Regions from separate parts of the Microbacterium sp. UCD-TDU genome, predicted to be linked through region 2. Evidence: predicted binding sites of a transcription regulator. Region 2 holds the regulator's gene; the other holds the start of a gene.

Region 1 (5,767 bases), on a different contig from region 2:
ACACCCACGTGGGCTGCGTGTAGCCCCACCGTCCTTCTTCGTGGCGCATCACCCACTCGTACGTCGATGACCCCATCGCCAAAGCTCCGACACTGCGTTCGAACCCCGTGTAGGCCATCGGTCCGTCTTGGTCGATGTCCTGCGTGAGCAACCAGTCCAAGGAGTGCTCCTCGGTGGCGATGAACCCGTCGAGGCTGGAAGCGGTGTAGAAGTGGGTCTTCGTCATGCGGCCAGCATCGCACCAGGCACCGACATGGAAACGGTCAGGCGCCTAGGATCGTGGCGGCCTCCGCCGGAGCATCCCACCATTCGAGGTCGGGATAACGCTTGAACCAGGACACCTGTCGGCGGGCATACCGCCGTGTGAGCGCCTGAGTCTGTGCGATGGCCTCACGTTCGGAGAGTGTGCCCTCGAGCTGGGCGAGCGCCTGCGCATAGCCGATCGCACGCGGCGCCGTCGTACCGCGTTCGAGCCCCCGTGCGCGTAGCTCCACCACCTCGGTGAGGATCCCGCCGTCCCACATACTCTCCACCCGGGCATCGAGGCGCTCGACGAGAGCTGCGCGGTCGACGCGGAGACCGATGAGACGCGTGTGCGGATGCCAGAGGACGGGTTGTTCGGGGAGGGCCGCACCGTGTGTCGCGCTCCCCTGCTCGAGCACCTCGAGGGCACGCACGACACGACGAGGATTGCGCGGATCGACGCGCGCGGCTGCTTCGGGATCGAGCATGCGCAGCCGTTCGAGCAGCTGCGCGGTTCCGTGGGTCTCGAGTTCCCGCTCGAGGCGCTCTCGCAGTTCCGCATCGCGAGGAGGGAACCGGAAGTCGAACACGACGCTCGACACGTAGAGGCCCGAACCGCCGACGAGGATCGCATCACCGCCTCTGCGGTGGATATCCTCTACCGCAGCACGTGCCCGCGGCTGGTACCACGCAACGGCCGCGTCCTCATCGACATCGAGGACGTCGAAGAGGTGATGCGGAACGCCCCGCCGCTCGCCCATCGGCACTTTGGCGGTGCCGACATCCATGCCGCGATAGAGCTGCATGGCGTCGGCATTCACGATCTCGGCTGGATTGCCCTGCTCCCGCAGCGCCTCCGCCAGATCGATCGCGAGATCACTCTTGCCGGTGCCGGTCGCCCCGACGATCGCCCAGAGTCGTGGTCCGGTCACACGCCGACACGCAGCGTGGGCAGCCCGAGCGAGACGGCCTTCGGCCCTCCATCGCCACTCGGAGCAGGAACGGCGCACGACTCGGACTGCGAGCGGTCCCAGGCGTCTCCACCGCGGGTGCGACGGATCTTCAGCGGCGCGCCCGTCGGGTCGTCGGCCAGCAGATGGAAGGGGGCGCCGTGCGTGACGGTCACAGTGACCACATCACCGGGGCGGGGCAGCTCAGAACCTTCCGTCACCTCGAAGTGCACGAGCCTGTTGTCTTCGGCACGCCCCGTGAGGCGGTGGGTCTCGGTGTCCTTCTTGCCCTCGCCCGTGGACACCAGGACTTCGATCTCGCGACCGACCTGCTTCTGGTTCTCCTCCAGAGAGATGCGTTCCTGGAGCGCGATCAGGCGGTTGTAGCGCGCCTGCACGATCTCCTTCGGAACCTGGTCCTCCATCGTCGCGGCGGGCGTGCCCTCGCGGATCGAGTACTGGAAGGTGAAAGCGCTGGAGAATCGAGCCTGCTCGACCACCCGCATCGTGTCCTCGAAGTCCTCCTCGGTCTCGCCGGGGAAGCCGACGATGATGTCGGTGGTGATGGCGGCATTCGGGATGCGGGCGCGAACGCGGTCGAGGATCCCGAGGAAGCGCTCGCTGCGGTACGAGCGACGCATCGCCTTGAGGATGCGGTCGCTTCCCGACTGGAGCGGCATGTGCAGCTGCGGCATCACGTTCGGGGTCTCGGCCATGGCGTCGATCACGTCATCGGTGAACGCCGCAGGATGCGGGCTCGTGAATCGGATGCGCTCCAGCCCCTCGATCTCGCCGGCCGCCCGCAGCAGCTTGCCGAACGCCTGACGATCACCGAACTCCACCCCGTAGGAGTTCACGTTCTGGCCGAGAAGCGTGACCTCGATCGCGCCGTCTTCGACGAGGAGGCGGATCTCGTTCAGGATGTCGCCAGGACGCCGATCCTTCTCCTTGCCGCGAAGGCTCGGCACGATGCAGAAGGTGCACGTGTTGTTGCACCCGACCGAGATGGAGACCCAGCCACTGTGTGCGGAGTCGCGCTTGGTCGGCAGCGTGGAGGGGAAGACCTCGAGCGATTCGAGGATCTCGAGTTCGGCGTCGCCGTTGTGCCGCGCGCGCTCGAGAAGGCCCGGGAGCGACCCCATGTTGTGTGTGCCGAACACCACGTCGACCCAGGGGGCCTTATCGAGGACCGCCTGCTTGTCCATCTGTGCCAGACAACCGCCGACCGCGATCTGCATGCCGTCCTTGCGCCGCTTGACGGACGCGAGGTGTCCGAGCGTGCCGTACAGCTTGCCCGCGGCGTTGTCGCGGACCGCGCACGTGTTGATGATCACCACGTCGGCTTCGGCGCCGTCGAGCGCACGTACGTAGCCCGCGCTCTCGAGCGACCCCGAAAGACGCTCGGAGTCATGCACGTTCATCTGGCACCCGAAGGTGCGCACTTCATACGATCGCTGTCGTCCGTCGTCGTCGACGGCTGCCGAGGACGCGCCGATGATCGTCGGTTCACTGCGCGGGATAGTCATGATCACCCATTGTACGAGCCGCTGCTGAGCAGGGGCGTGTCGCCGCCTCAGTCGGAATCGACGAAGCGGACGCCGGAGGTCGGACCACCGAAGGCGGCCTCCCGCAGCGCGGACTTCGCGGCCTTCATCGCCACAGCTCCGTTGTAGCCGCGACGGGAGAGCTGGCCCACCAATCGTCGGAGAGCCGTGTCGGGGTCGAGTCGCCCCATCGATCGCGCCTTGCCACGTGCGAACTCGAGCGCGCGCTCGTCATCATCGTCAGGGAGTTCGTCGAGAGCAGCGTCGATCACGTCGCGCGGAATGCCCCGCTGGGCGAGCGCGCGGGACAAGGCCACTCTCCCCTGGCCTTTCCGTTCCACACCCGACGTCACGAGGACCCCCGCGAGAGCGGAATCATCGAGATAGCCACGACGACAGAAGTCGTCGATCACATCGTCGATCATGCCGCTGTCGAGACCCACACCCCTCAACACCTGCCGCGACTCGGAGATGGACAACGACCGAGCCCGTAGCTTGCGCACGAGCGACTCTTCTGCCGAGACTCGGATCTCGTCGAGCGTCGCCGTCTCTCCGCTGTCGATGCCGTCGCTCGGCTCGTCGCCGAGCGCACGGAGACGAGGAGCGGAACCTGCTGAGCGAGACTCTGTGGCAGAGCTGCCCCTGACTCCTCGTGCGGGGTGCCGATCGCTGGGTGTGCCTGTGTCGCTCTCGTCGATACGTGAAACCCCCGCGGGCGGCGCATCCCAGGTCGTACGCCATACGGCCGCATCGCCGGTACGTGGCGAAGGTTCTTCCGCCTCGTGGCCACGCTCCGGGGTCGGAGCCGGTCGCGGCGAGGCAGGCTTCTTCGATGCACCGCCGAAGAGGGGGATGATGGGGGCGATCCGATCCGGATCGCCCCCACGAGTGTCGTTCATCAGGCCGGACGACGCTCGGCGAGCTCGTCTGCAGCCGCCGGCACAGCAGCCGCGCCGCCGATGCCGAGCTTCTGCTTGATCTGCGTCTCGATGGCCAGCGCGATGTCGGGGTTGTTGAGCAGGAACGTTCGCGCGTTCTCCTTGCCCTGGCCCAGCTGGTCTCCGTCGTAGGTGTACCACGAGCCCGACTTCTTCACGATGGCGTGCTCGACACCGAAGTCGATCAGGCTGCCCTCGCGGGAGATGCCGACGCCGTAGAGGATGTCGAACTCGGCCTGCTTGAAGGGCGGCGCCATCTTGTTCTTCACCACCTTCACCCTGGTGCGGTTTCCGACCGCGTCGGTGCCATCCTTCAGCGTCTCGATACGACGGATGTCCATACGGACCGAGGCGTAGAACTTCAGCGCCTTACCACCGGCGGTGGTCTCGGGCGAGCCGAAGAACACACCGATCTTCTCGCGAAGCTGGTTGATGAAGATCATCGTGGTGTTGGTCTGGTTCAGACCACCCGTGAGCTTACGAAGCGCCTGTGACATGAGTCGTGCCTGCAGACCCACGTGCGAGTCGCCCATCTCACCCTCGATCTCGGCGCGAGGGACGAGCGCGGCCACGGAGTCGATGACGATGAGGTCGATGGCCCCCGAGCGCACGAGCATGTCGGCGATCTCGAGCGCCTGCTCACCGGTGTCGGGCTGGGAGACCAGAAGCGCGTCGATGTCGACACCGAGCTTCGCGGCGTAATCCGGGTCGAGCGCGTGCTCGGCGTCGATGAAGGCGGCGATGCCGCCGGCGCGCTGAGCGTTCGCGATCGCGTGCAGGGTGAGAGTCGTCTTACCCGAGGACTCCGGTCCGTAGATCTCGACGATTCGACCACGCGGGAGACCTCCGACGCCGAGGGCGACGTCGAGGGCGATGGAGCCGGTGGGGATGACGGCCACGGGGGCACGCTCATCGCTGCCCAGCCGCATGACCGAGCCCTTTCCGAACTGGCGGTCGATCTGGGCGAGGGCGGTCTCGAGGGACTTCTCGCGGTCGGCGGGTGATGGCATGATGTGCTCCTTCTGCGCGCGTGATGCCGCCTGTAGGCTGTCGCGGCTCTCCCGGTTGGGAGAAACTCTCCGACAAGGCGTAATGGCTCTTCGGCTCGTTTTCCACCGTAGGAGAGGCCACCGACATCGACGCCGCGAGCTCACATACCGTGGAGAACAGACTCCCTGAACCACTTGTGCAGAAGACTACGCCCGCTTCGAACAGATCTTCGACGACACGCCGTGGATCTCATCGCGTGTCCCGTAAGCATCGGACATCGAGGGGCGGATCAGCGTCCGCGCGGCTCTTGCCTGCCGACGCCATGCCGCCTGTTGTCCGGCACATCCATCTCGGCGCACAGCGCCAACCAGATCTCGCGCGGTGGAGTGCCGTCGGCCAGCGCTTCGACAGCCGTGCGGCCGCCGACGGCGCTGAGACCGAGGTCGTTCACCAGAGAGGAGGCGCGCGCCTGGAACTCCGTCTCGACGGCGCGGAGAAACTCGCTACGACGCATCGCTGGTCTGACCGTGGGTCAGTGGAGAGAGAGCTGGGGTTCGATCGAGGCCACGAGGTCGTCCGGAACGACGTCCGGGAACACCTGGATGCCCTCGAGCACGGAGATGCGATCTCCGACCTCGCGCATGATCGTAGAGATGGGAACGTCGAGCGCGTCGGCGACGGATGCGAGGATCTCGCTCGACGCCTCCTTCTGCCCGCGCTCGACCTCACTGAGGTAGCCGAGGGCAACCGACGCCTTGCTTGCGACCTGCCGGAGCGTGCGCCCCTTCTGCAGGCGGAAGTCCCTCAGCACATCGCCGATTTCCTGTCGAACAAGAATCATCGGAACCTCCTCCCATGTGATCGTTCGAGGTCTCCCCCGATGAGACAGCCAGTCTAGTACCCCTGGCATGCACAGAATCTACCCCTGCACTCTGTGGTTTTAGTGTGAGCACTACAGAGACAACCAGGCTGAGGGCGTCACTATTCCGCCACCATCGCGAGCACCTCTCCGAGTGCTGCCGCCACGGCCTGCGCCCGGATCGCGTCGCGGTCCCCGCTGAAGTGGAAGGCCGTGGTCCGCGACGCCACAGGCGTCACGACT
Region 2 (5,767 bases):
CGAGCACCCAGAGCCCGTAGCCGGTGTCGGCATCGACAGGAGCGCCAGCAGGCGCGAACGGTCGCGCCGGCCCGGTGGGAGTCACCCCGTCGAGTGTGATGCGCTGCAGAGCCCAGCGACCGTCGGGATCGTCGGCGAAGATCAGTTCCGCGTCGCTGAGCCACTCGGGCTGCAGAGCCGCCCGCGAGGGGATCGTGTGCGGCGTGCCGCCGGCGACCTCTGCGACCTGCACGTGCGCGTCCTCCCACGGCATCCGTCCCCGCTCCCAGCCGACCCATGCCGCGCGGGTCCCGTCGGGAGAGAGGGCAGGGTGGGCGAAGAAGCCGTCTCCCTCCGCGATCACCCTGATCGCGGACGGGTCTTCGGCGGCGGATCCATCGAGCGGGATCTCGATGATCGAGCGGAGGTGCGGCGTGGTCGAGAGGTCTTCGCGCACGGCCAGCAGGCGGCCGTTCTGCACGCGCAGGCCTCCGTGCGAGGGACCGGGGGCGGTGAGGGCGACGGGGTCGGCTCCGACGCTCAGACGGTGCACCCGCTGGTCTCCTGCGTCGACGAAGAACAGCGTGCCGTGCTCATCCGCCGTCCAGGCGCCTCCGCCGTACTCGTGCACGCGAGACCGCGCGCTCCAGGGGGTGGGGAGGATCTCGGAGCCGGAGGAGCTCCGCACCGTAACGCGTCCCTTCTCGGCAGGTACCGACTCACCCCACCAGATCTCCGCACCGACGAAGCGGGCTCCGTCGATGCGCGGAGAGGAGGCCGCGACGGAGGCCGCGGAGAAGGGGGAGGTCCAGGAACCGTAGGGGGACGACGACATGATTCGAGCCTAGGCGTCGAAGGTGGACGCCCGTGCGTCAGGACGGGAGCATCGCGGTCTTGACCCGTCGCCCGAAGACACGAAGCCCCTCCCGGCACCCGGGAGGGGCTTCATCGTGCCGTCTCGTCTCAGACGGCGCGCAGTACTGCCACGATCTTGCCGAGGATCACGGACTCATCACCGAGGATGGGCTCGAACGCGGAGTTGCGGGGGAGCAGCCAGGTGTGGCCGTCGCGGCGACGCAGCACCTTGACGGTGGCCTCGCCGTCGAGCATCGCCGCCACGATCTCGCCGTTCTCGGCGCTGTTCTGGGAGCGGACGACGACCCAGTCGCCGTCGCAGATGGCGGCATCGATCATCGACTCGCCGGAGACCTTGAGCATGAAGAGGTCGCCCTTGCCCACCAGCTGGCGGGGGAGGGGGAAGATCTCCTCGACCTGCTGGTCGGCGGTGATCGGCACGCCGGCTGCGATGCGCCCGACGAGGGGGACGAGCGCGGCGTCTCCGACCGGGGTCGCCACGTCGGCGGGGCTCTCGGTGCTGGTGCCAGGCAGATCGATGAGCACTTCCATGGCTCTCGTCTTCCCGGGGTCGCGGCGCAGATAGCCGCTGAGCTCGAGCTGCCCCAGCTGGTGGGTGACGCTGGAGAGGGACTTGAGGCCGACGGCGTCGCCGATCTCGCGCATGCTCGGCGGGTAGCCGTGGTGCGCGATCGAGTTCTGGATGACCTCGAGGATCGCCATCTGCTTCGGGCTGAGGCTCTTCCGGCGGCGCGTGCGCGGTGCCTCCGACTCGGGGGCAGAGTTCTCGCTCATGGTGCTCCTTCAGTGCGTGATCCGACGTCCCTCTTCGAATGTCGGAGGCCCGTGGTGGGGTGTCCTTATCGAAACCGTATCCGAGAATCGGGCCGATCTGGAAGATCTGTTCGAGCGTGTCGGCCTAATCGTCGGTGGGGTTTCGAAGAATACTTGACAGATGTTCGAACTCGAAGATATCTTCGGTACGTAGCTTCGCATTCACGGCTCCCGGCCGAGGCGGGAATGCGAACGCTACGCCAACTTCCCCGGTGGCCTCACGGTTCCGGGACAGGCTAAGGAGCACCACATGAGCAGCATCAGCTTCAGCACCGCAGCAGTCATTCCGGCGTCGACCCGTCCTTCGACGCGACTCCGGCTGACGACGCGTGGCCGCGCCGTGCTGCTGGCCTTCGCCTCTGTTCCGCTCGCGGTCGGCATCGCGTTCGCCGCGCTCAGCGGTGGCAGTGCGATCGCCTCGGGTGCAGACACTGCAGCCGTCAGCGTCGAGACCGTCACGGTCATGCCGGGCGACACGCTCTGGTCGATCGCGACCGGCGTCGCCCCCGACGCCGACCCGCGCGACGTGATCGGTGAGATCAGCCGGATGAACCTGCTGCGTGGTGGCGAGCTCCAGATCGGTCAGACACTGGCCATCCCGGCCCAGTACGTGAACTGATCCCCGCCGCGGCGTCGCTGCAGCAACTTTGCGTCACCGACTTGGGGCGCCGCTTAACATGGGAAGGGTGACCCTCTCCCTCAACGATCTCCCGCTACGTGATGATCTTCGCGGACTGACGCCGTACGGCGCTCCGCAGGCGCCCCTTCCGATCGCGCTCAACGTGAACGAGAACACGCATCCGATCCCGGATGAGGTGGCCAGCGACATCCTCGACGACATCGCCGTGGCGATCCGCGACGTCAACCGCTACCCCGACCGGGAGTTCAGCACCCTTCGTGAGTCGTTCGCCGCGTATCTGGGCCACGGGCTCACCCCCGAACAGATCTGGGCGGGCAACGGGTCCAACGAAGTGCTCCAGCACATCCTCCAGGCGTTCGGCGGGCCGGGGCGCACCGCGTTCGGCTTCGCGCCCACGTACTCGATGTACCCGCTGATCGCCCAGGGGACGGGGGCGCGGTGGATCGCCGGCACCAGGCAGCCCGACTACACGATCACGCCGGAGGAGGCCGCCGAGCAGGTGCGGGCCGCCGACCCCGACGTGGTGATCCTCTGCTCGCCCAACAACCCCACCGGCACGCCGCTGGGGCTCGACGTCATCGAAGCCGTCTACGACGCAGCGCGGGGCATCGTGATCGTCGACGAGGCCTACCAGGAGTTCGCTCCCCGCGACGCGGTGTCCGCATTGACGCTGCTCGAAGGGCGTCCGCGGCTCGCCGTCTCGCGCACGATGAGCAAGGCGTTCGCGTTCGCGGGCGCTCGCGTCGGCTATCTCGCGGCGGATCCGGCATTCATCGACGCGCTGCGGCTGGTGCGTCTGCCGTATCACCTGAGCGCCCTCACCCAGGCAGCGGCCATCGCGGCACTGCGCAACGCCGACGTGATGCTCGGGATGGTCGAGGAGATCGTCGAGCAGCGCGACAGGATCACGGCGACCCTCGAGGCGCTCGGCTATCAGCCGCACGAGACGTGGTCGAACTTCGTGCTGTTCGGCGGAGTCGCCGACCCGAAGGCGACGTGGCAGCAGCTCTACGACCGCGGCGTGCTCGTGCGCGACGTCGGCATCCCCGGCCACCTGAGAGTGAGTGCTGGAACCGAGGCGGAGACCACCGCGTTCCTCGACGCTCTGGCCTCGATAGGATCGGCTTCATGAGCACCACCGCACTGACCCTGCGCACAGCGAGCCGCGTGCGCAGCACGTCGGAGTCCACCGTCGAGCTCGAGCTGAATCTCGACGGCACCGGTGCGAGCCGCATCGACACGTCGGTGCCGTTCTTCGACCACATGCTCACGGCGTTCGCAAAGCACTCGCTCACCGATCTGACCGTGCGCGCGTCCGGCGACACGCACATCGACGCGCACCACACCGTCGAAGACGTCTCGATCGTGCTCGGCCAGGCGATTCTCGAGGCACTCGGCGACAAGTCCGGCATCTCCCGCTACGGTGACGCGCTCGTTCCGCTCGACGAGGCGCTCGCTCAGGCCGTCGTCGACATCTCCGGTCGCCCCTACCTCGTGCACACGGGTGAGCCTGCGGGGTTCGAGCACCACCTCATCGGCGGGCACTTCACCGGTTCGCTCGTGCGTCACGCGTTCGAGGCCATCACGTTCAACGCGGCTCTGACGGTGCACGTGCGCGTGCTCGGCGGACGCGACCCTCATCACATCGCCGAGGCGGAGTTCAAGGCGTTCGCCCGTGCGTTCCGTCAGGCCAAGGCGCTGGACCCTCTCGTCGACGGCGTCCCCTCCACCAAGGGTGCGCTGTGAGCACAGCACCTCGCATCGCGGTCTTCGACTACGAGTCGGGCAACGTCCATTCGGCGGTCAAGGCGCTCGTGGCAGCGGGGGCGGATGCCGTGCTGACACGCGACCGCGCCACCGCTCTCGAGGCCGAAGGTCTCGTCGTGCCCGGCGTCGGAGCGTTCCAGGCCGTGCGTGATGCCCTGCGCGCCCATGGCGGAGACGAGATCATCGATCGGCGTCTGGCCGGCGGTCGCCCCGTGCTCGGGATCTGCGTCGGGATGCAGGTGCTGTTCGAACACGGCGTCGAGCGCGGCCACGACACCGAGGGCCTCGGCGAATGGCCGGGGGCCGTCACCCAGCTCAACGCACCGGTGCTTCCGCACATGGGCTGGAACACGGTCGAGCCGGGTGCCGACAGCGTGCTGTTCCGAGGCATCGAGCAGGAGCGCTTCTACTTCGTGCACTCCTACGCCGCGCAGTCCTGGGAGCTCGACGTCATCCCGCCGTTCCCCGAGCCCGTCCTCACCTGGACGACCTACGGGGATCCGTTCCTCGCCGCCGTCGAGAACGGCCCGCTCTCGGCGACGCAGTTCCACCCGGAGAAGTCCGGCGAGGCCGGCATCCAGCTGCTGCGCAACTGGGTCCAGAGCCTCTGACGACGCCGGCAGGCGTCATCCGTTTTGTTCCCCGCCGTCCGGCGGACTACCCTCGGTTCTCGTGCCCGCACCGGGCCGAAGAGCTTCCCGATCCAAGGACCCCATGAACGACTTCGCGCAGTCCCCCTCGCTCACGCTCCTTCCCGCGGTCGATGTCGCCGGGGGCAAGGCCGTCCGCCTGACCCAGGGCGAGGCCGGCACCGAGACCAGCTACGGCGACCCGTTGGATGCAGCGGGGGAGTGGGCCGCGCAGGGTGCGAAGTGGATCCACCTCGTCGACCTCGACGCCGCGTTCGGCCGCGGCAGCAATGCGCCGATCCTGCGCAAGGTCATCAAGCAGTTCAAGGGCGTGAACATCGAGCTCTCGGGCGGTATCCGCGACGACGCGACGCTGGAGGCGGCTCTGGAGAGCGGCGCTACCCGGATCAACCTGGGCACGGCGGCGCTGGAGAACCCGGAGTGGGCTGCCGACGTGATCGGTCGTTACGGCGAGGCGATCGCGGTCGGCCTCGATGTGCGTGGCACGACTCTCGCCGCCCGCGGATGGACCAAGGAGGGCGGCGACCTCTGGGAGGTGCTCGAGCGCCTCGAGGACGCCGGCTGCAGCCGGTACGTCGTCACCGACGTCACGAAGGACGGCACGCTCCGCGGCCCGAACCTCGAACTGCTGCGTGAGGTCACCTCGCGCACCCCGAAGCCGGTCGTCGCGTCCGGGGGGATCTCGAGCCTCGACGACATCGCCGCGCTTCGTGAGCTCGTGCCGCTGGGCGTCGAGGGAGCGATCGTCGGCAAGGCACTCTACGCCGGCGCGTTCACGCTGGCTGAGGCACTGGATGTCGCAGGAGACTGACGCGCACGCCTGCGGGCCCGAGTCGCACAACCACGGCGATTCCGCCGGCGTCCCCTGGGAGGGGCGCAGCTTCGAGTCGAATCCGCACGCGGGGGACGACGGCTCCGCAGACCCCGCTCTCCTGGCCGCGATCCTTCGCTTCCGCGCGGGGGAGGGCAGCCAGGCTGAGGTGGTCGACGCCTTCCGAGGCGCGCGGGTGCTGGTGCCGCTCGTCGCGGAGAAGGGCGACGA

The links. The regulator LexA, encoded in region 2, represses DNA repair genes until DNA is damaged. The targets are predictions, from matches to a motif close to TCGAACANNTGTTCGA.
Region 1: the regulator LexA is predicted to act here: its motif matches at 4,883-4,898, upstream of recA (recombinase RecA).

Annotation. Positions count from the first base shown of each region.
Region 1 is NZ_KB454447.1:792,977-798,743, forward strand. Features, by position in the region: gene D514_RS34175 (dihydrofolate reductase family protein) at 1-226, opposite strand, end outside; gene miaA (tRNA (adenosine(37)-N6)-dimethylallyltransferase MiaA) at 264-1,175, opposite strand; gene miaB (tRNA (N6-isopentenyl adenosine(37)-C2)-methylthiotransferase MiaB) at 1,172-2,719, opposite strand; gene D514_RS39260 (regulatory protein RecX) at 2,767-3,180, opposite strand; gene recA (recombinase RecA) at 3,636-4,685, opposite strand; gene D514_RS34200 (DUF3046 domain-containing protein) at 4,955-5,179, opposite strand; gene D514_RS34205 (helix-turn-helix domain-containing protein) at 5,198-5,506, opposite strand; gene D514_RS34210 (CinA family protein) at 5,647-5,767, opposite strand, start outside.
Region 2 is NZ_AOSO01000005.1:548,756-554,522, forward strand. Features, by position in the region: gene D514_RS22595 (prolyl oligopeptidase family serine peptidase) at 1-814, opposite strand, end outside; gene lexA (transcriptional repressor LexA) at 943-1,629, opposite strand; gene D514_RS22605 (LysM peptidoglycan-binding domain-containing protein) at 1,919-2,287, shown strand; gene D514_RS22610 (histidinol-phosphate transaminase) at 2,355-3,440, shown strand; gene hisB (imidazoleglycerol-phosphate dehydratase HisB) at 3,437-4,054, shown strand; gene hisH (imidazole glycerol phosphate synthase subunit HisH) at 4,051-4,686, shown strand; gene priA (bifunctional 1-(5-phosphoribosyl)-5-((5-phosphoribosylamino)methylideneamino)imidazole-4-carboxamide isomerase/phosphoribosylanthranilate isomerase PriA) at 4,790-5,536, shown strand; gene D514_RS22630 (SseB family protein) at 5,520-5,767, shown strand, end outside.